DNA from 3 places in the Acinetobacter sp. GG23 genome. Region 3 is predicted to be linked to each of the others. Evidence: predicted binding sites of a transcription regulator. Region 3 holds the regulator's gene; each other region holds the start of a gene.
What was found. Region 3 encodes PhoB, which activates phosphate uptake and scavenging genes when phosphate is short. Its sites were predicted from a motif close to TGTCATNAANCTGTCATAA; they were not measured.

Region 1 (7,710 bases), on a different contig from region 3:
GTTTTGCTGCTTTTGGTTGCTTGTTGGCAATACGCTCACGTACTTTGGCATATTCTTCACGGTAACCTTTAATAAACTCGGGTTTCATTTCAGGTGAAAGCAGGGAAGTCGCAACACCGACTGCGCGTGAAGCATCTGCTACATAAATCACTGCATCATTTGAATATTGCGGGTCAATTTTTACTGCTGTATGTGCTTTAGACGTCGTCGCACCACCAATCATAAGCGGCACATGGAAACCTTTACGCTGCATTTCTTTGGCAACAAAGACCATTTCATCCAGTGAAGGTGTAATCAAACCAGATAAACCAATAATATCGACTTTTTCATCAATCGCGGTTTGCAGGATTTTTTCCGCAGATACCATTACGCCAAGGTCAACAATGTCGTAACCGTTACAGCCCAGTACCACGCCGACAATATTTTTACCAATATCGTGCACGTCGCCTTTAACGGTCGCCATCAGGATTTTCCCTTTGGTCTGACCTTCAGTTTTTTCCGCTTCAATGTACGGATTCAACCAGGCCACGGCTTGTTTCATTACACGTGCAGATTTCACTACTTGTGGCAGGAACATTTTACCTGCACCGAACAAGTCGCCCACCACGTTCATGCCCGACATCAACGGACCTTCAATCACATCTAAAGGACGAGTGGCTTGTAAGCGTGCTTCTTCAGTGTCGATATCAATATAAGCGGTAATACCTTTAACCAGAGCATATTCAAGACGCTTTTCAACAGACTGTTCACGCCATTCCAGATTTTCAGCTTCACGCTGCGCACCGCCTTTACCACGGTATTGTTCCGCGATTTCAAGTAATTTCTCAGTGGCATCCTGACCGCTTTCGCCCTGATTCTGGTTCAATACTACATTTTCAACCGCAGCTTTTAATTCAGCAGGAATGTCATCATAAATCGCCAGCTGACCCGCATTCACGATCCCCATGGTCATGCCTTGTTGAATGGCATGGTAAAGGAACACGGCATGAATGGCTTCACGAACCGGTTCATTCCCCCGGAAAGAGAATGATACGTTAGATACGCCACCAGAAATCATGGCATGTGGAAGATTTTGCTTAATCCAACCGGTTGCTTCAATGAAATCGACAGCATAGTTGTTGTGTTCTTCAATACCTGTTGCAATCGCAAATACGTTCGGGTCAAAAATAATGTCCTCAGCAGGGAAGCCGACATCATTTACCAACACATCATAAGAACGTTTACAGATTTCACGTTTACGCGCAGCCGTGTCAGCCTGACCATCTTCATCAAATGCCATGACAATAACTGCTGCACCATACTGACGGCACAGGCGTGCTTTATGTACGAACTCCTCATAACCTTCTTTTAGGGAAATCGAGTTTACAACCGGTTTACCTTGTACGCATTTCAAGCCGGCTTCAATAATTTCCCATTTTGATGAGTCAATCATCAGCGGCACACGGGAAATATCCGGTTCAGAGGCAATCAGATTCAGGAATTTAACCATCGCTCCCTGTGAATCCAGCATGCCTTCATCCATGTTGATGTCGACAATCTGTGCACCGCCTTGTACTTGATCCAAGGCAACTTCCAAAGCTTCGGTATAGTTTTCTTCACGAATCAAACGCGCGAATTTTTTTGAACCGGTCACGTTGGTACGTTCACCCACGTTGACGAACAAAGAATTTTCATCAATGTTGAATGGCTCTAAACCACTTAAACGACAGGCTGGTTTAATCTCAGGAATCTGACGCGGCGCAATGTCTTTTACTGCATTGTAGATGGCACGGATATGATCCGGAGTTGTACCACAGCAACCGCCCGTGATATTGATCAAGCCACTTTCTGCAAATTCTTTAAGAAATGCTGCAGTTTGTTCAGGGGTTTCATCATAACCACCGAAAGCATTCGGTAAGCCTGCGTTTGGATGTGCTGAAATAAAGGTATTGGCCACATCTGCAACGGTTTTAACGTGCGGACGCATCGCATCTGCACCCAAGGCACAGTTAAAGCCGATAGATAGCAAGTCGCCATGACGAACCGAGTTCCAGAACGCTTCAGCAGTCTGGCCGGTCAGGGTACGACCTGAAGCATCGGTGATGGTGCCTGAAATCATCAACGGCAATTCATAACCGAGCTGATTGAATACTTCTTTGACTGCAAAAATAGCCGCTTTACAGTTCAGCGTATCGAATACAGTTTCAATGAGCAGAATATCGACGCCACCTTCAATTAAGGCATGGGCCGCTTCAATATAGTTATCTTTCAGTTCATCAAAGCTAATGTTACGAAATGCCGGATCATTTACATTGGGCGAGATCGAACAGGTACGCGATGTCGGGCCAAGCACACCGGCAACAAAACGCGGTTTATCTGGTGTTGAATATTTTTCACAAGCCGCTTTAGCAATACGTGCTGCTTCACGGTTAATTTCCGGAACCAGTTCTTCCATGTGATAGTCAGACATTGAAACACGTGTGCCGTTAAAGCTGTTGGTTTCAATGATGTCTGCACCAGCATCTAGGTAGGCTTCATGAATGCCTTGAATAATCTGCGGTTGAGTCAGGACTAAAAGGTCATTGTTACCTTTGAGGTCAGATGCCCAGTCAGCAAAACGCTCACCCCGATAATCCGCTTCTTCTAGTTTATGGCGTTGAATCATGGTACCCATAGCGCCGTCAATAATCAGGATGCGTTTGGCGAGAAGCTCTTTCAGGGTGGCAAGCGTGGACATAAATAACCCCAATCCGATGGAATACAAAATGGGCATCATTTTAGCAGAATTACACTGCCTTTGAGGAATATTCAGCCGACATCGTGACACACAGCTTAAAATAAGCCCGTTAGTGCCGAATTTTTCATCGAATTGAAATATCAGCAGGCTATGATCGGCTACAGATAACGACAAGCTGGGTAATTTGATTATTAGAAATATCTTGTCTAAAGGTATTCATGCATTTTGAAATATTGAGGCACAAACTATTTTTAGCTTTAAATAATGCAAATTGATGGATTTAAAACAGTTCGGCTCATCAAGATAAAGTTGAATGAGTTAAATTAAGCCAATTATTGAAATTTGGCTTTATATGGCATCCTTTTGTCATATAATTGTCACAATTAAATTGAACAATAAGGGGATTTTATTATCCTCTTGAACCGTCTGCATGAATTCTAATATTCCTCCCGTCCAAGACCAGGTGCCATCAGCACCAGCAAGATCGACGAATGTGCATGTTGCTACGCCGAAATTTTTTATGCCGGTGTTTCTCACGGTTATTATTTCTACTTTGGTGTACATCGGCTTTCAACTTTCAGCTGATTTGTCACATGTCCCGACATTAAGTTTATATTCCGTTATTCTTTTAGCGACTGCGTTGTTAATTGCTTTAGGCTTTGAATTTGTTAATGGTTTTCATGACACTGCCAATGCGGTAGCGACAGTCATCTATACCAATGCTTTATCTGCCCCTGTTGCTGTGATGTGGGCAGGCTTTTGTAATTTCCTTGGAGTGATGGTGGCAAGTGGGGCAGTAGCCTACGGCATCATTGCTTTATTGCCTGTCGAACTGATTATGAATGTCGGTTCTGGTGCTGGTTTTGCCATGGTTTTTGCCATGCTGATTGCGGCGATTCTGTGGAATTTGGGTACCTGGTTCTTGGGTATTCCTGCGTCTAGTTCACATACTTTAATCGGTTCGATTTTAGGGGTGGGCATTATGAATTACCTCCTGCACATGGGTAATGGTGCCAGTGGCGTAGATATGGACCAAGTGATTAAAGTCGGTAAAGCCTTGTTGTTTTCGCCTTTAATTGGTTTTGCTTTTGCTGCAATAGTATTCTTATTGGTAAAAAAAATCTTTAAAAAGCAAGTTGAACTTTTTAAACCCCCTGAAGGCAACAAACCACCACCGCCTTTAATTCGTGCCATCTTGATTTTTACCTGTACTGGGGTAAGTTTTGCGCATGGATCAAACGATGGTCAAAAAGGCATGGGTTTAATCATGCTGATCTTGATCGGTTGTGTACCTTTGGCGTACTCATTGAATAAAAACCTGGACACCCAGCATATCCAATCATTTGAACAGTTATCTGTGCAAACTGCGGCAGTTATTTATCCAAATCATCAAGATATTCCGGATACACAAGCGCGTGAAGTGTTGACCAAGTATATTCAAACTAAAGAAATGTCACCTGAAGTGGTGCCTGCTTTGGCAAGTTTGACCGATCACTTGGGTAATCACGTTGCCAAATATGGTGATTTAAAAGATATTCCAGAAAAACAAGTTTCGACTATCCGTAATGATATGTACTTAAGCACGACTGCATTCAAGCGTTTAGATAAAACTAAGCAGCTTCCTGCAATGTCAGAAAGTCAAGCCAAGACAGTCAAGGAATACCGTAAAAACCTCGATTCATTCTTGCAATACATTCCGACCTGGGTAAAAGTTGCAGTAGCGCTTGCGCTTGGTCTTGGAACCATGGTGGGCTGGAAGCGAATTGTAGTGACTGTGGGTGAGCGTATTGGTAAAGACCACATGACTTATGGCCAAGGCATGTCAGCTGAACTGGTTGCCATGACCACTATTGCGGCAGCAGATGGCTTGGGTATGCCGGTATCGACAACACATGTATTAAACAGTGCGGTTGCAGGTACCATGGTGGCCAACAAATCCGGCTTAAACTTCCAGATGGTACGAACCATTCTTTCAGCATGGATTTTCACGCTACCTGCTACCATTTGTTTATCAGGTGGTCTGTTCTGGTTGTTCTTGCAGTTTGTTTAAGATCTCGGTTTGAAATAAAAAAGCTGCAATTGCAGCTTTTTTTTATGGCTCATACTTATTGCTCTCTCCCTTTGGGAGGAGGAATATATTCTGTATGACATGGAGAGAATTAAATATAAAATATGATTTAAGCCTCTCCCTTGCGAGCTTAGAATATATTCTGAGAATTCTCATCTCCTAACAGGAAAGGGAGTTTTTCTAAAATAATAATAATAGAGAATAATCCTATTTCCTAAACACTTTTAATAGCTTCTTGATGGGCAATTTTTCATTGGCAAAGCCATACAGTGCGGCAAAAGGCAGCGCGGTACGGGCCAAATAAGCTACACGCCATAAACCGCCATGATTGGCACCTTTCATCATCAATTCTAATGGATGACCCAAAGGTGTTTCCGGGTTGGCTACCGATTCTGGATGACGCAAGTCATAAACCCATAATGCAGCCATCAGTGCATTGGTGGTTTCCGGATTAAATGATTCCACATCAAACAGACTTGCCCCATTAAATGCGGCTTTCAATAACGGATTTTTAGTCACTGAACGGGTAGTGGTAGAAGGCGCGATATTGATGCTGACACGTTGTCCATAATGACGTGCCAGCGTTGCGCGCCATTGCTGAATTCGTTTTGCCAAAGCATAGTTTGGCCCTTGCTCAACCACCAGACAGTCTGCAATACCATATTTTTGACCATTATCAGAGCTGATTAATGCATCCAGGTTTTTCTTGAAAAAGTGCTGGGCAGAAAGCATGGAAATGCTTTCACTGATAATACGTTGCGATTTTGAGCGCTGTAGGAGCTTGAGATTTGAAGCTTCTACAACCTCTTTAGGAATGGCATAAACATCGGTTGGGGTACACATAAACATTAAACTGGTGTCAGCCTTTTGCTCACTCACGTACTGCATAATGCTGTCCATGGCCATGGATACCCGGACATGTTTTTCACCATCTAAATAGGCAATGGCTGCAAGGTCTAGCTGACGTTCACTTTGGATCAGCCAATGGGCAATTTCAGGTGTTTGAGTGAGTAAATCGGCCCCCAATTTTTCTTTTAGCGTAGCAGTTGGAGTATCTTCCGCCAATTTTTCCGCACAAGGTGCATACAGGGTTGCATTGCCTTGTTGAATGGTCTTTAAAATTCTGTCCCAAACGCGACTATTGGGTAAATCGACAGCTACAATGTTGGCTTTCCATTTGGATAGCCAGGTTAGGGGACCGGCTTCAGAACCTGCACCAAATAAGACCATAGTGCGATCAGAAAGATCAAACCATTCGGGATGGGCATGTGCCGCACGTAAAGCATCCGCATGGCTTGGTTCTATAATGCCAGCATCTTGCCAGATTTGAATTTGATCCAGTAAAGCCTGACCCTGTAATTTTTGCCCTTTATAAGGCACATACCATTCAGGGGCAGCCTCACTTTCACCTTTTAGCTGGATGGTATACAGATTGGCTGTATCGATATCCTTCATAATATCTTTAAGTAAATAGCGCTGACCATTCCTATAAAAGTCAAAGCTATGATGGGCCTTGTGCAAGCCCTGTTTGGCAATGGTAATTGGATTATTGAGAGTTCGAATACCTTGTTCAACCAAGGCCTTAAAATAGAGAGGATAATGCTTACGCCAGTTTTTTTCCCCAAGTGCATTTATAGATGACTTGTTGTCAACAATAGATAAAGCTTCAGCAATAATTTCTTTGCCTGTCTGGGAGCTGCTGGCTTTATTGCTGCTTGGGTTGATAGGGAATTGAAGACCATCTAGTGAAGTAGACATGCAAAAAATCTCGTTTTTTTTGATCATTAATATACAGATGTCTACATTATCTATGCCAAATTGATTTGATGGGTAGCATTTAATGACAAATTGTGTAAATCTTTTTCAAAAGACCCAGTAAAAAGGAGCCGAAGCTCCTTAATGTATAAGCTTTATCATTTCAGTATTATTTCGAAATGCTTTTAGCGATTTCTTTCAGCATGAATGCAGTATTATCCAGACCTGCACCTGTAATATACCAGGCATCAGCATTCACAAAAATAATCCGATTCTGTTTCACGGCTTGAGACTGCCCTAAAATAGGATGGGTTTTAATACCTTGCTTTGTAGCATATTTCTGGGTATTTACGGCGCCACGATCCAGCACAATTAAATAATCCGGATTCTGTTGAATGGCAGACTCTAACAGTTCTGCATTTTTCTTTTGGGCAGCTAAAGCCTGTATTGATCCAGCTTCAGGTCGAGCGGCATCGGTTTTTTCAGTCAGGGGAAGAACAGATTTAAAACCCGTTAACTCATAGATAAAACCAAAACGGTCATTTGCTGCATGCGGCATATAATGATCTCCACCAGCAAAGAGCATCATTGCTGATTTACTTGCAGTCTGTTGCTGCACTTTTTGTTGTAGCTGTTCCAAATCTTTTAATTTTTTATTGGCAATATTTTCACGCTTAAAGGCTTTAGCAAGATTCAAGGTGCGATTTTTCAAATCAGTCATGTACTGGTCGGTATTGGGAGAAAGGTCGACCGTTGCGGCAATCGGTTGCAAGCTTTCAAGCGTTTTCGCTGAACGACCCCCTACAAAAATTAAATCGGGTTTTAACTGTTTTAATTGAGCCAAATCAGGTTCAAAAAGACTGCCTGCTTTAACAAATTGTGCTTGATTATATGAGGTCAAGCTGCCTGTAAATGTAGTTTTAGGTACAATTTGAGCCTGAATATTTAAAGCATTTAAAGTATCTAAAATGGAGAGGTCATACACTGCAATTTTTTTTGGCGTTTGTTTGAGTTCAATGTTTTGTTTGTTGGTTGCCAGATTAAAACTTGCACTATGCGCCAAACCATTTAATCCTACTGAAGCCAAAATGGCGCTTAAAAATAAAACTCTAGTATTCATTCGCAAGTCATGTTCTCTTAAATTTGTGCAAAAGAGTAGCAGAGAATCGAA
Region 2 (7,710 bases), on a different contig from region 3:
TGGTTTCTTCTACTACAGTTTCAATGACTTTATCGACCTTTTCACCAATATCTTTGGATGAATGACGAATTGGACGTGCCATGCGAAGTGGCCATTCCGCCTGCTCAGGCAAGAATTTCAATAAATCCAGAATGGTCTTGCCGTGATCACGCACAATATTCTGACGAATATCTTTAATTCCTGATAACTGAAAATGATTACGTGGATTCTTTTCCACCAAATCAATCATGGTTGAATTCTTCAAAATAAAGCTACGCGGATAATTTAACGCTTTGACCATCTGTTCACGCCACACCGCCAGTTGCTGTAACTGCATCAGTTGACGGCGTGAGTGTCGATAATTGCCTACATCATGGTAAAGCAAATCTAATGGGGTTTCTTGCCCAATTTCATGGGTCAGATGACGGCAATCTTCGAGTGCAAACTCAAGTAAATTTTTCTCAGTTAATTTATGCTGAATTTTATTGGATAAATTCATTAAATAAAGTACATCATTGGCGGCATACGTCAACTGCTCCGGACTAAGCGGGCGCGCTAGCCAATCAGATCGCGTCTGATCTTTGTCAATATCGACATCAAGCATTTGTTTCAACGCATTTTGATAACTGACTTGAAGTCCATGCCCAAGAAAAGACAAGCCCACTTGGGTATCAAAAACATTGCTTAGGCTTTTTTGCTGTGCATAGTGGTAAATTAAATCAATATCTTCACTACAGGCATGGAAGACATTTTGCTGTGCTTGAAATAATTTTTCCCAAAATGCAGACAAATCCAAACTTGTCCCATCGAGCAAAAAGATTTGACCTGCAACATTAATTTGAAATACCCCTAATTTAGGCCACAGGGTATCGACTTTGATAAATTCTGTGTCTAATCCATAAATGGAGGTCTGACTCATCAAATGTAAAATATTTTCTAAGTCTTTTTGTTGCTGAATGAAGTGAAACATATTACCGAGTCTAAAAGCAGATTCTTTTAAAAAGTATATTAACCGATATATAACATTTAGATATAACAAAATTTGCGTTTACAAAATATATTGCTTTAATTTAGGTGTTTCTTTTAAATAACAATCCTTTTTTATATGTTTTTTATATAAGTTTAAATTTCAATCAAGCAAACGCGACTAAAGTCTCAGTTTACTCCTTAAATGATAAAATAAGCACCTAAGTACTTATTTCATCCGCATACGATTATGGACCGCCTGACTTAAGGTATGGCTATCTACATATTCAAGCTCACCCCCTTGCGGAACACCTTGAGCAATCCGGGTCATTTGTACAGGCAAATGTTTGGTGGCTTCTACCAAATAATGCGCAGTCGCCTGACCTTCCACGGTTGCATTGGTTGCCAGTATCACTTCAGAAACATTGCCTTTGCTCAAGCGCTGAATTAAATACGGAATTCCAATTTCTTCCGGACCGATCCCATCCAGCGGCGACAAATGCCCACCCAGTACATGGTACTTACCACGAAAACTGCCGCTTTGCTCAATCGCCATGACATCTGCAGGCGATTCCACTACACATAACAGCTGATCATCGCGCTCATTGGACAAGCAAATATCACAGACTTCATTTTCAGTCAGTGAATGACAAATGCTACATTCATGAATATAAGTGGTTGCTTCGTTTAACGCATGTGCCAAGCCGACTGCACCTTCCCTATTTTTCATGATGAGGTGCAATGCCATGCGCTGAGCCGATTTCGGCCCAACACTTGGCAAAATGCGTAATGCTTGTACCAGCTGATCAAATCGATCACTAAACACTAAATGTATTCCTTAGAATAAGCCAGCAAGGCCAGGTGGCAAGCCCATACCCGAGTTAGCCGCTTTCATGCGTTCTTCAGAAACCGCTTCAGCCTGACGTGCAGCATCATTCATTGCAGCCGCAATCAGGTCTTCAATCATATCTGCATCATCTTGCAAAAGCTCAGGACTGATTTCGATACGTTTTACCACGTTACGGCAAGTCATGGTGACTTTCACCAAACCGCCGCCTGATTCAGCATGAACTTCAGTTTGAGCAAGCTCTTCTTTAGCCTTTTTCACATTGTTTTCAACATCTTTCTGCATGCGCTGTGCTTGCTGCATCAACATATTAATGTTCATAAAATTCTCCGAACAATCAATTTCTAAATTAATATCTATAAAAAATTAGATTAAATCTAAACCACGACTAATGTCGCGAATAATATCATCAATATCTTCTAAACCAACAGATACGCGAATTAAACCCTCACGAATACCGGCAGCTTCTTTCGCTTCTGCTGAGAGTTTACCGTGAGTTGTGGTGGCTGGGTGAGTAATTGTCGATTTCGCATCACCTAAATTACCGGTAATCGAAATAAACTGGGTGTTGTCGATAACTTTCCAAGCCCCTTCACGACCACCTTTTACTTCAAACGAAACAATACCGCTAAAACCTGTTTGCTGTTTGGCTGCAAGATCATGACCAACATGTGAAGGTAAACCGGCGTAATACACTTTTTCAACTTTTTCGTGGTTATTCAAGAATTCAGCCAGTTTTTGTGCATTTGCAGAATGTTCACGCATACGTAAACGTAAAGTTTCCAAGCCTTTTAAGAACACCCAAGCATTAAATGGACTCATTGATGGACCGGTGGTACGCACATAACCAAATACTTCTTCAAGCAGCTGATGATTGCCCACCACAGCACCGCCAAGTGCACGACCTTGACCATCGAGATATTTAGTCGCTGAATAAACCACCAAGTCCGCACCAAATTTAATCGGTTGTTGCAATACTGGCGTACAGAAGCTGTTATCAATTGCAAGTAATGCACCATTCGCATGGGCAATATCTGCCAAGGCTTGAACATCGGCAACTTCAGCAAGCGGGTTGGATGGAGATTCGACAAACAATAATTTAGTTTCAGGTTTGATGGCACTTTTCCATGCTTGCAAATCTGTCAAATCAACAAAATCAATACTTACACCAAATTTAACCACATATTTTTCGAACAAAGATACAGTCGAACCAAATACTGCACGTGAACAGATCACATGATCGCCCATTTTCAAATATGACATTGCAACAGCCATAATTGCTGCCATACCCGAACTGGTTGCTACAGCACGTTCAGCACCTTCCAAGGCAGCTAAACGTTTTTCGAACATCGCTACAGTCGGATTGGTAAAACGCGAATAAATATTTCCCGGTTCCTGACCTGAAAATTTAGCGGCTGCTTCTGCTGCATCTTCATATACAAATGAAGAGGTCAGGAAAATTGGCTCGCCGTGCTCACCTTCAAAACTACGTGTATGACCTGTACGAATGGCTAAAGTATCTAATTGGTATTCAATGTCGTCTTGTTGGCTCATCTTCTCTACCTAGTCCTGGACTGCCGTTGCTAATAATTGCCAACATTTTGAGCGCCTATAGCATTTAAGGTCAAGGTATAATGCATAAATATCGCCTACACTTCGATCAATCCACCTAATGTTAGTAACCTCAGCAATGATTCAAGTTAAAAATAGAATTGCCAAACATAAAAGCAAACTCAAAAATCTGTCAACAAGTTTGTTCAATTCAAAATCGCTGGTTTTATCGCAAACTACACCCTATGAAATCATTGCAGAATATAAACACACTCGCCTACGTTATTACGCTTCACCAGATAAACAATATAAAGAACCGTTAGTCTTTGTGGCCCCGCTTGCAATTAACATGGCAATTTATGACTTATACCCTTATCGCTCATTGGTAAAGCACTTTCAGCATAGTGGTTTTGATGTCTATTTAATCGAATGGGGTCAATATAACTATAAAGATCGCTCACTCAATTTTATGTCATTTATTGACGATGCCATTCCCCATTGCATTACACAAATTCGTCAGCATTCTAGCAGCGATGAAATTTCCCTGCATGGCTGGAGTATGGCGGGTGTATTTGTGATGCTGTATACCGCATTACAACAACCAAATTTTGTCAAAAACCTGATTGTACTGGGTAGTCCGGTGGACAGTTATGCTTCCGGCCGTATTGGTAAACTATTTCAAAAGACCAATCAACTCATTGCTAAAAACAAAGTGCTACAAAACAAGATCTATTCTGAAACTTTACCCAAATCTCTGCTCCATACTCCGGGATTCCTGAATGCTTTCGGTTTTAAAATTATTGATCCTATAGGATGGGTACAAAGCCAAAAGCAGTTTTTAGCGAACCTTGATAACCCGCAAGCTTTATACGAACATGCCACTATGGGACATTTCCTGAACCGTATGATGGATTATCCTGGCGGGATCAATCAGGATATGATTTTTAATGTCTGGCTACAAAATCCGCTAAAAAATGGCGTTATACAATTGCAAGATAAGAATATCGAATTAAACAATATTGAGTGCTCCGTACTGGTGGGTGCGGGTCGTAGCGACCAAATCGTATCTGTAGAGGCGGTTAAGCCTTTAATTGAATTGACAAATAGCCAGGATGTCACGTTTACTCTTATTCCGGGTGGTCATTTAGGGTTGATGTCGAGTCAATCTAGTGCCAATGAATTCTGGCCATTTATGACCAACTGGCTAAAACACAGATCAAGTAAAATATAAAGGACATATCATGATTCAGTCAGTTGCATTTATCGGCTTAGGTGCTATGGGTTACCGTATGGCAGCACATTTACCTCAACATTTCGACACGGTCTATGTATGGAATCGTAATTTCGAAAAAGCCAACCAGCATGCAACTGAATTTGGCACTCAGGCTGTTGAACTTGAACAGGCAGTTCAGGCAGACATCATTTTTTCCTGCTTACCGACCAGCAATGAAGTGGAAGAACTTATTGCAACGGTACAGATTAAATCCGGTGCTGTATGGGTAGATTGCACCAGTGGTGTTCCTGAATCTGCAAAAAATCTAGCAAAGCTACTTAAAACACAAAATGTAGATTTCCTTGATGCACCAGTCAGTGGTCAGACCATTGGTGCAGAAAATGCGACCTTAACGGTAATGATTGGCGGAGAAGCGAGTGCTTTCGAACAAGCCCTGCCTGCAATTCAGGCTTTTGGTAAACTGATCAAACATGTCGGTGGCCCGGGTGCAGGATTTGCGGTTAAAGCCGTTAACAATATGTTATTGGCTGTAAATCTATGTTCAGTGGCAGAAGGTTTTACTGCGCTCAAGGCACATGGTGTAAACTTGAATGAAGCACTGGATTGTATTAATGCATCCAGTGGTAAAAGCGGTGTAACCGAAACTGTTTTACCACAGCGTATTTTAAATCGTAGTTTCCCTCTAACCTTTGCCCTACCATTGTTAGCCAAAGATACCGGTATTGCTTTAGACTTGATTCGTGAGGCTAAACTTTCTGCACCCGTGATTGCGCTTACTCAAAGCTTAATTCAAGCGTCTAGTGATTTAGCAGAAAAAGACAGTGACTTTTCAAGCGCTGTAAAAATGTATGAATCATGGAGTAAAATTACACTTGAGTAATAACTCGCCATTGAATAATGATAACGAAACCTAATATTGTGATTATGTGTTATACACAATGTTCTTACAGAGGAAACTCTCATGACTAAGTTAAGTATTGCAATTTTTGCCAGTGTTGCAACTTTTATTGGGGCTAATGCTTTTGCAGCTACGCCAGAGCAAGAATGTCAAAAATTAAAGAATGACCACGATGTCATTTATGCATCTAAAGGTTTTTGCTTCAAAGACCCTGACGCCAAGGCGAAGTTTGGCAATGATAATTGCTATACAACTAAACCAAAATTTTCGGATAAAGAGCAACAACGACTTGACGCCATTAAAGATCGTCAGAAAGAATTGAACTGTAAATAATTACAGTACCCAATCACTTTCAAGGATTAGCCATGCTTTACGATGATCAAAATATTTTTGCACGAATTATCCGCAACGAAATTCCTGCAATTAAAGTGTATGAAGATGATCAAGTCCTCGCTTTTATGGACATCATGCCACAAGCTGAAGGTCATACATTGGTGATTCCTAAAACACCAGCGATCACATTGCTTGACCTTCCTCCTGAAGCGGCGGCTTATACTATTCAAATTGTGCAAAAGGTTGCACAAGCGATGGAAAGAGCCCTTGAGGTCAAAGGTATTGTACTGATGCAACTTTCAGGTGCCTCCGCAGGTCAAACTGTTCCACATGTACATTTCCACCTTATTCCAAGCTCGGTTCATGAATTAGGGAAACATGCTTTACATATGGGTGATCAAGAAAAAATCCACGCATTGGCTGAAAGAATTAAAGCTGCGCTTTGATTTAAAATGAATTCAAAAAAATGGAGCCTTGGCTCCATTTTTTTTATAAATACAGAATAAAAAACAAATATTTAGTTTAAAGATCAACTTAAATACGTCATCAAACTGTCATTTATCATTCACTTTTTTGTCACAAAGATTACAGATACTGCATAGCAAGTTGGTGAGCTTCTGTAACTTTTTGTACTCAAGCAAACTAAAAAGAAGTGTTAAGTAAGGCAAATGCCATTTAGAACCGTGTTTTGGAGAAATCTCAATGAAAAAATTGCTTCTCGCTGCTGTAGTAGCGGCTATGGGGACGAGTGCAGCACAAGCGGCACCAACTTTGTACGGTAAAGTGAATGTTAGTGTTGACAGTTATGATGATGGAAAAGATGATAAAATAGAACTCAACTCAAATGCTTCCCGTATTGGTGTTAAGGGTGAAGAGAAACTGACTGATAAACTCGCTGCTGTTTACCAAGCAGAATGGGAAATTGATGTCGATGGTGGAGATGATGTATTTAAAAAACGTAATATTTTCGCCGGTTTAAAATGGGCTGATATCGGTACTTTAAAAGCAGGTATTATGGATACCCCATTTAAAGATGCTGCTGGCGGCTATCGTGATGTATTCAATGACTATGCACACGCTGACATTAAAGAAATGATGTACGGCGAAGAGCGTGTAGAAAATGTTATTGGTATTGAAACCGATCCAAAACTGATGGGTGGATTAGTTTTCGCTCTTCAAGCGCAACAAGGTGAGTCCACCAGTGATACTGCAAACTATACAGATGGTGCTCGTGATAGCGTTGGTGATGGACTTTCTACTTCACTTTCATATGCCAATAAAGATTTAGGCTTCGAAGGTGTTATTGCAGGAAACTTCAAATCCATAGGTGACTTTGCTGCTGTCGGCATCTCAAATGCTCCTGCTGATGCAATCCGTATTGGTGGGTCTTTCGACCTAGGTAAAATTGGTGCGACTGGTTTATATTTAGGTGCAATGTGGCAAACTGCAGAAATCTCTGATTACTTAGGTACTGAAACCTACAAGAATGTAGAAGAAAAAGCTTGGTTAGTTTCGGCAACGTATAAGCTTGCAAATACCCCTTGGTCTTTTAAAGCTCAATATCAAAAAGCTGACACTGACTGGACTGTAGCTACAGGGACTGGCGATACTTCGGCAAAACAATGGGGTATTGGTGCAGATTACAAACTAAACAGCCAAACCAAATTATTTGCGAATGCAGTACAACGCGAGTGGGACAATAAGCGCACAAACGTTGGAGCTGCTGCAGCAATTCCAAATGCTGATGAAAATGTTTACGGCTTAGGTATGGAAATTAAATTCTAAGTTCACAACAGTTAATATGAGACTGCCTAAGGGCGGTCTTTTTTTATCTGAACTCAATATTCAGGACAGTTTTTATAAAGAGTCTCTTTAACTTTCACACCGCCTTATTCTATTTTT
Region 3 (7,710 bases):
TATTGAGTTGTGTTAACTCATCTGTATGCGCCAGTTCAGTTAGGGCATAGTAGTTCCAATCATTTAATAGAACCCGCAAAAAATTGCGTTTTGAATTTAAAGTATTATTCCAGCTGATATACATGCTGAGTAATAAAATAGGGGCGTAGATGAACGAAAATAAAACAGTTTCCTCCAAGCTGATCAGTTGAAATACGCCATGAAAAATGACCGCACTAATCAGCAAAGAAGTAAAGATTGAATTTCGAAAGGAGACTTGTACACATAAATTGCCCAATAAAATAAAAATTACGGCAGCATATATATAGGTGGTCACAAGTGCACTATGTGACAAAACCAGAAGACCTAGCCACAGTGCTGCTGCTGCTGCGACGGATAGGGGAAGCAAGCTATCTAGAATTTTAATATTTTTGCAGTAACGGAAGGCAAGCCAGTTGATTAAGATGGCACAGAGTACAAGAATGAGCCGTGAAATACCTGAAAATATACCAATTTCAGGTATGAGCAACCAGTCTACAAAGAAATAACTTAAAAATGTAATCTGACCAATAAAATTGACGCATTTTAAAAATTGTCGTTGGTGTTTATTTTGATAGTCCAAGTAATATTGTTGAAATTGATCTGGAATGCGTGTGGTTGGATCTTGTAATTCCTGTTCTATCACTTTTCGATTTTCAATCGTACACAGTTGCTTAGGTAGAATATAAGCAGTTTCATAATTTGAATTTTTAGCCTCATTTATCCCAATCTGATGAGGATTTTTATTATTGTTATAAGAATTTTTTTGATCTCCGCTCAACATGAAGATACCCCTTTCTGTGTGGGATTCATAGAGCAAGAATAATAGGGAGGGGAATAGACTTTGTATATAACTTAAACAATCAATAAAGCAGACAATTGTGACAAAATTTTATTTATGTATAAAATTCATATGAATAGGAGATAAATAGTGACGTATATAAAAAGTGAAGGGATTGTTTTATGAAGGAAAATTTCAAAACTCATATTGTCCTATACATAGTATTCAGCGTATTAACTTAGCTATAGGCTGAATCCGTAACAGTCTATATGATCATAACAATAGATTCAGGCCATTAAAAAACGGTTAGGCCGTACGATTCAGGATACAAATATGACCAATAGCAACTATACAGAGCTTTCCGATTCAGATGATTGTGAAAAATATGTAAATCAATTTATTCAGGAATTTCCTTTACGTAGCGCGGAAATTGGTCAGGGAACCGTGATTAAACGCGCTTTGCCAAGTCGCCATAAACGCTTAATTGCGGCATGGTGTTTCTTGGATCACGCCGGTCCCGTGACGTTTCCGCAAGGTGATGGACTGGATGTTGGCCCTCATCCACATATCGGTTTGCAGACCTTCACCTGGATGATTGAAGGCACCATGATGCATACTGACAGTCTGGGTACAAAACAGTTGATTCGCCCAAAGCAGGTCAATTTAATGACTGCAGGTTATGGTATTTCACATACTGAAGTTACACCGGAGACGGAAACCCATATGCATGCTGCACAGCTTTGGATTGCGTTGCCGGATGATAAAATAAATATGGCACCCTGCTTTGACCATTATCCAGAACTCCCTGTGGTTGAAAAAGATCAGGTTGAATTTACTGTATTGGTGGGTGAGTTTTTAAAAACCAGATCGCCGGTAGCCGTGCATACAGAATTACTCGGGGTAGATTTAACCGCAAAAGAATCGACCACCACCCGAATTAAGCTCAATCCAAAATTTGAATACGGTTTCATGGCTTTAGATGGGGCTGCTGTCGTAAATGGTCATGAACTGACTGAAGACAATATGGTCGTTCTGGAGCCCGGGATTACTGAAATTGAAATCTAGCTGCATAAGGGTAGTCGTATTTTGTTGTTGGGTGGTGAACCTTTTGAGTCGCCAATACTTTTGTGGTGGAACTTTGTCGGCCGTACTCAGGAAGAACTTTGCAAGGCACGTGACCACTGGATTGAACAACATGAACGCTTTGGTAATATTCCTGATTATCCAGGACCACGCTTGGAAGCACCTACATTCCCAGATAAAATGCGTGCCTCTAGATAAAGATAAAATTTTAAATAAAGATAACATTTAGGAATCATGATTCTTATGGCCATTATTGCAAATGCTGAAGTACATCGCTTGGCTGAACCTTGGTCAGGCGAGATCAGGACGGGTACACACTCATTGATGACCGATAAACCTGAATCTTTTGGGGGGCAAGATAAAGGTCCTGCACCCTATGATTTTATTTGTTCAGGCTTGGTTTCTTGTACTATGATTACGCTGCGAATGTATGCCAGTCATAAAGGCATAGAGCTGGGCGAATTTTCTGTTGAAGCCGATTTTAATGCCAATAAAGAAGGCAAAGAGTGGATTGAACGCCGTTTGTCTTTTGCACAGCCCTTATCGGATGAGCTAAAGCAAAAAATTTTAGACATTAGCAGTAAGACACCAGTGACCAAAACATTGTTACGTAGCCTAGAGATTCATACGGTACTTGTCTAAGTTGATATACAGATAAAAATGACATTTTGTGTAAAGCAGGATGTCATTTTTTTAGGGCTATGCGTATAGTCAAAGCAGAAAAAATAGAGAGCAAAATAATGATTACATTGCACCACTTAGATCAATCGCGTTCTTTTCGAATTTTATGGGCCTTAGAAGAACTGGCCCTCAATTATCAGGTCAAGTTTTATAAGCGCTTACCCACTTTTGCTGCGCCGCCTGAGTTAAAACTGGTTCATCCTTTAGCCAAAGCGCCGGTATTGACCGATGCTGATCAAACCATTGCCGAATCTGCGGTGATTTTACAATATCTGCAAGAAACCTATGATCAGCAGCAGAAATTTAAACAGCAGAATAAAAAAGATCAGCAGCAATATCGCTATTGGATGCATTATGCGGAAGGTTCACTCATGCCTTTATTGGTGATGCAGTTGGTGATGAGCAATGTACCAAAACATGTACCCTGGCTGGTGAAACCGGTTGCAAAAAAAATTACTGGAGGAGTGAAAGCCGGATTCATTCAGCCGCGTTTAAAAGATCATATTAACTATTTGGAAGACTATTTGGCTAAGCATGAATATGTGGCAGGCGAATTTTCTTTTGCCGATATTCAGATGGGTTTTCCACTTGAAGCCCTGCAGTCACGAACATCAGGGTCTTATCCTTATATCGCGGCTTATGTAAAACGTTTGGCGGAACGTCCGGCTTATCAGCGAGCAAAGTTTAAAGAACAGAACTTGGCTTGAGTTGAATTAGATATGCTGTACCTCTAGCTCATGTGATAGAGGCGTTCTTTAGGAAAGATTACTTTAAAGGTCGAACCTTGATTTTCTTTCGATTCAATTTCTAAATATGCGCCGTGTTGCATCAGTACATGTTTCACAATCGCCAGTCCTAAACCGGTTCCGCCAGTTTGACGGCTACGTGCACTATCGACACGGTAGAAACGCTCGGTTAAACGCGGCAGATGTTTCGGGTCAATCCCGATCCCGGTGTCCTCAACCGTAAAGATGCCGTGTTCACCGTCATCATGCCAGCCCATGGTAACAGTTCCGCCTTTAGGGGTGTATTTAATGGCATTGGTAATCAGGTTGCTGAAGGCACTGGCAAGTTCGGTATCTGAACCAATCAGGTCGCAATGACTGTCGATATCCAGATTCAGCGTGTGATGGTAGTCAACGTTGTAGGCTTGAGCATCATCAAACAGTTGGTTCATCAGACTTGGCATTTCAATAATCTGGTTTTTGGCAATTTGCTTGCTACTTTCTAAACGTGAGAGTAACAGCAAGTCATTGACCAAGGCATTCATGCGCTTGGTTTGTGCCTGCATCTGGTCAAAAGCACGTTTCCAGCGCGGATTTAAATCTTCCTGGTCGGTAAAGGTTTCAATATAACCACTGAGTACGGTTAGGGGAGTACGTAATTCATGCGAAATATTATCGACAAAGTCTTTACGCATTTGTTCTAGGTTATGCATGCGGGTGACATCATAAGCCACCAATAGACGACTTTCGCCCCCAAAACGGGTCATTTTGACTTGGACATAATGATCTTCAAAGGCGGAAGATTTCATTTTTAAGCCATCAGGTGCCTCGTCAATATGGTTGAAATATTCAATAAAATTTGGCTGACGCAGCAAGGTTAAAATATTACGACCACGATCTAAAGGTTGAATGCCGAGCAACTTTTCCGCTGCCGGATTCCACCATTCAATCTGGTGTAATTCATCAATTAAAACCACAGCTTCGGCTAATGCAACCAAGGACGATTGAGCGCGATCAATTAAGCCGACCATTTCTGCCTGGACAATACGTTCGTGACGCTGTGCGCGATAAACATTAAACAGCAAGGCACCCCAAATCCCCCCCAAATTGGGTGGGACATCGTAAGGGCGGTTAGAAATCCATTCATTCACCAAATACAGTGAGCGGAGTTGCAAAGCAAAAAACATCGCGAAAGCGATAAAAATAAAAATCCAGAAATACCCAATCCCGATACCCATTAAACCTGCTATCAGCAGTAAAAAGGCGAGTAAACGTAAGTCTTGCTTGGCAAAAGTCCATAAACTGCTGTAACGGAATCGTTTATGGTCTCGTGCAAGTTCTGGGACAGGGTAGGGTTCATACATAAAACACAATTTACCTAAAAAACGACTAACCTAAAGCGACATCTGTGCGGGTAGAAAAACGATAACCTGTGCCACGAACGGTTTGTATGTAGCGATCTACCCCAAAAGGTTCCAGCACTTTACGTAAACGGCGAATATGCACATCAATAGTACGGTCTTCAATATATACGTTACCACCCCAAACCTGGTCAAGCAATTGAGCACGGGTATAGGCACGTTCTGGATGGGTCATGAAGAAGGCCAATAGACGGTATTCCGTAGGTCCCATCTCTAAAATACTGTCTCCATAACTGACACGCTGGCTGACTGGATCAAGGATCAGGCCATTGGCATCAATGGTTTTTTCGCCACTTAATGCATTGGCACGACGTAACACCGCTTTAATGCGTGAAACCAGTTCCCGAGTCGAGAAAGGTTTGGTCATATAGTCGTCTGCACCTGCATCGAGACCTTGTACTTTATGGTCTTCTTCACCGCGCGCAGTCAACATAATCACTGGAATTTCATTTAAGCTTTCATCGCGTTTCAAGCGACGGCAGAGGTCAACTCCGCTGATACCACCTGGTAACATCCAATCTAATAAAATAAGCGCAGGGCGTTGATCCACGATCATTTGGTGGGCTTGTTTGGCATCTTCTGCCTGTAAGCATTGAAAGCCTGCCATGTCTAAAGATGTATGAATCATCTCTCGAATGGGAAGTTCGTCATCGACGATTAATATATAGTCATCTTTCACAACGCAATATCCTATTTGATGTTAACGGTGAACCGTTTTGTATTTATGACAGGCTTATTACAAAGATTAATTATGACAGTATCATTGCAGAAAAGGGCTATATGCCAATTTTAGCAAAGAAATGTGACAATTTTTATGCGAAAAAATAAACAATTTAAAATAAATCAGTCATATAAATTTAACTATTTCAATAGATTGTGATGATTTTTAACCTAAATTTTAAGATCAACTTTGTTTTTTCACTATTTTTTCTTTTTCTGAAAAAGTATCGAGTAAAGATAGAAAAACAAGACTGCAAGACGATAAAACATCTTGCATCGATTGTTTGAAGCCACTGACTACCCAGCGAATCGCAATTTGTGTGACATATCCATTTAGCCCAGTTGCGACTAAAGAAATTTCACGTTCAGAACGGTTAATGTGCGGCATCATCAACATGACAAAAGCATGAATCATGCGGTCAAAACGCAACATGGTTTCATGAATGGTGGCTTGATTATGCAGCTCCTGAACCAGCATGGCATCAATATAAATAATTCGTGCCATACCTGGATTATCTTTTAAAGTGGTGAGTAAAGCGGTTAAGCCAGATTCAATCATTTTTCGCGGATCGGTTGATGCCTGCATGATGGCTTGCATGACATTGTGTTGTAACTGATCAATCAATTTTAAGAAGATGGTTTGAAAAAGTTCATCACTTTTCTTAAAAGATTCATAGAAATAGCGTTCAGTCAATTTGGCTTCATTACAAATATCTTTTACCGTCACCGCAAAAAAACCATGCGTGCCATAAGCCTCAATACCCGCTTCAATCAGCTTTTCACGACGTGCCTGTTTACGCTCAGTTAAAGACAGGCCTTTAAATTGGCGTTCTTTGGTTTTTGAGGGTTTATTTTGTTTTTCTTCAAGATTTTCGTGTTGTTCAGTCATAAATGTCGTGTGCCGAATTAAATCCAGGTTTGCCCTATGTTAACAATAATTTAATCGTAGACCTATGCTCGAAATGGACAGATGCTGTCTGATCTTGCGATTGATTCCATATTATATTGACAATGATGATTGTCAAAATTATATTAGAGGGATGAACTGCACATCATCCCTACAGAAAAAGAATCGAAATGTTTAGATAGGTGGCGCAGAAAAAAATTGAATAAGGATGTGTAATGAAGAATTTTAAAAATAAAGTTGCTGCGATTACCGGTGCCGGTTCAGGTATTGGTCAGCAATTGGCTGTACTTTTGGCCAAGCAAGGTTGTCATTTGTCTTTAAGTGATGTGAATGAACAAGGCTTGGCACAAACTGCTGAATTGGTAAAACAAAGTCATGTGCGCGTAACCACCAAAAAGCTTGATGTGGCTGACCGTGATGTCATGAAAGAATGGGCTGCAGATACCGTGCAGGATCATGGTTCAGTAAATATGATTTTTAACAATGCCGGAGTTGCCCTAGGTTCAACTGTTGAAGGGGCAAGTTATGAAGAACTGGAATGGATTGTAAACATTAACTTCTGGGGCGTAGTCTACGGTACCAAAGAGTTTTTACCTTTAATCAAGAAATCGGGTGAAGGCCATGTCATCAATATTTCCAGTCTGTTTGGTTTAACGGCTCAACCGACCCAGTCTGCGTATAATGCCACCAAGTTTGCAGTACGTGGTTTTACTGAATCCTTACGTCAGGAACTGGATATGGAAAACTGTGGGGTGAGTGCGCTATGTGTTCACCCAGGCGGTATTCGTACCAATATTGCCAATGCAGCAAAAATGAATGACAGTATTCGAAGCCTAGGCATGCATCCTGAAAGATCAGCAAAATCTTTTAATAAATTATTGCGCTGTCCTCCTGAAGAAGCAGCGCGTCAAATTATTGAGGCTGTGCAAAAAGACAAGCGCCGTTTATTGATTGGTAATGATGCTAAAGCTGTTGATTTGATGCAGCGTATTTTGCCGACCGGGTATCAGCGTGTTATTGCATTGGCCACAAAATTAGGCAATAGGAACAAGAAATCGGCTTAAAACCTAGATATTAAAACCCGCAAATAGCGGGTTTCTTTATGCCTTAAATACCCCAAAACTGGCTAAAACAGGATTGAAATCAAAAAGAACTTATATCTAGAAATAAGAAATAAAAATAGAGAAACTAACAGAATTTAAATAAGTAAGGGTTTAAATATCAGTACTTAAATTACGTTAAAATCAAATTTTTTAATAATAGAAAAAATAAGTTAGATCAAAAAAATCTTATAGAGTGGGCATGCATTTTGCGAAACAGCAAAGACGAAAATATGAAAAATAGCCCACTGCCTAGATGCAATTTACATAATTT

Region 1: AC3CAU_RS14120 (inorganic phosphate transporter) is a predicted target of PhoB. The motif match lies at 3,081-3,099, and genes of this name have one in related genera.
Region 2: AC3CAU_RS10725 (porin) is a predicted target of PhoB. The motif match lies at 6,350-6,368, and genes of this name have one in related genera.

Annotation. Positions count from the first base shown of each region.
Region 1 is NZ_JBYMDJ010000009.1:97,005-104,714, reverse strand. Features, by position in the region: gene metH (methionine synthase) at 1-2,716, opposite strand, end outside; gene AC3CAU_RS14120 (inorganic phosphate transporter) at 3,147-4,766, shown strand; gene AC3CAU_RS14115 (hypothetical protein) at 4,992-6,542, opposite strand; gene AC3CAU_RS14110 (ABC transporter substrate-binding protein) at 6,709-7,659, opposite strand.
Region 2 is NZ_JBYMDJ010000006.1:13,014-20,723, forward strand. Features, by position in the region: gene AC3CAU_RS10685 (ribonuclease D) at 1-949, opposite strand, end outside; gene recR (recombination mediator RecR) at 1,175-1,771, opposite strand; gene AC3CAU_RS10695 (YbaB/EbfC family nucleoid-associated protein) at 1,784-2,113, opposite strand; gene AC3CAU_RS10700 (O-succinylhomoserine sulfhydrylase) at 2,159-3,346, opposite strand; gene AC3CAU_RS10705 (alpha/beta fold hydrolase) at 3,483-4,574, shown strand; gene AC3CAU_RS10710 (NAD(P)-dependent oxidoreductase) at 4,585-5,457, shown strand; gene AC3CAU_RS10715 (YARHG domain-containing protein) at 5,539-5,808, shown strand; gene AC3CAU_RS10720 (HIT family protein) at 5,841-6,254, shown strand; gene AC3CAU_RS10725 (porin) at 6,511-7,593, shown strand.
Region 3 is NZ_JBYMDJ010000010.1:34,691-42,400, reverse strand. Features, by position in the region: gene AC3CAU_RS14685 (GGDEF domain-containing protein) at 1-802, opposite strand, end outside; partial or broken gene AC3CAU_RS14680 (pirin family protein) at 1,133-2,080, shown strand; gene AC3CAU_RS14675 (OsmC family protein) at 2,126-2,524, shown strand; gene AC3CAU_RS14670 (glutathione S-transferase) at 2,623-3,270, shown strand; gene phoR (phosphate regulon sensor histidine kinase PhoR) at 3,294-4,652, opposite strand; gene phoB (phosphate regulon transcriptional regulator PhoB) at 4,678-5,388, opposite strand; gene AC3CAU_RS14655 (TetR/AcrR family transcriptional regulator) at 5,614-6,318, opposite strand; gene AC3CAU_RS14650 (SDR family NAD(P)-dependent oxidoreductase) at 6,552-7,400, shown strand.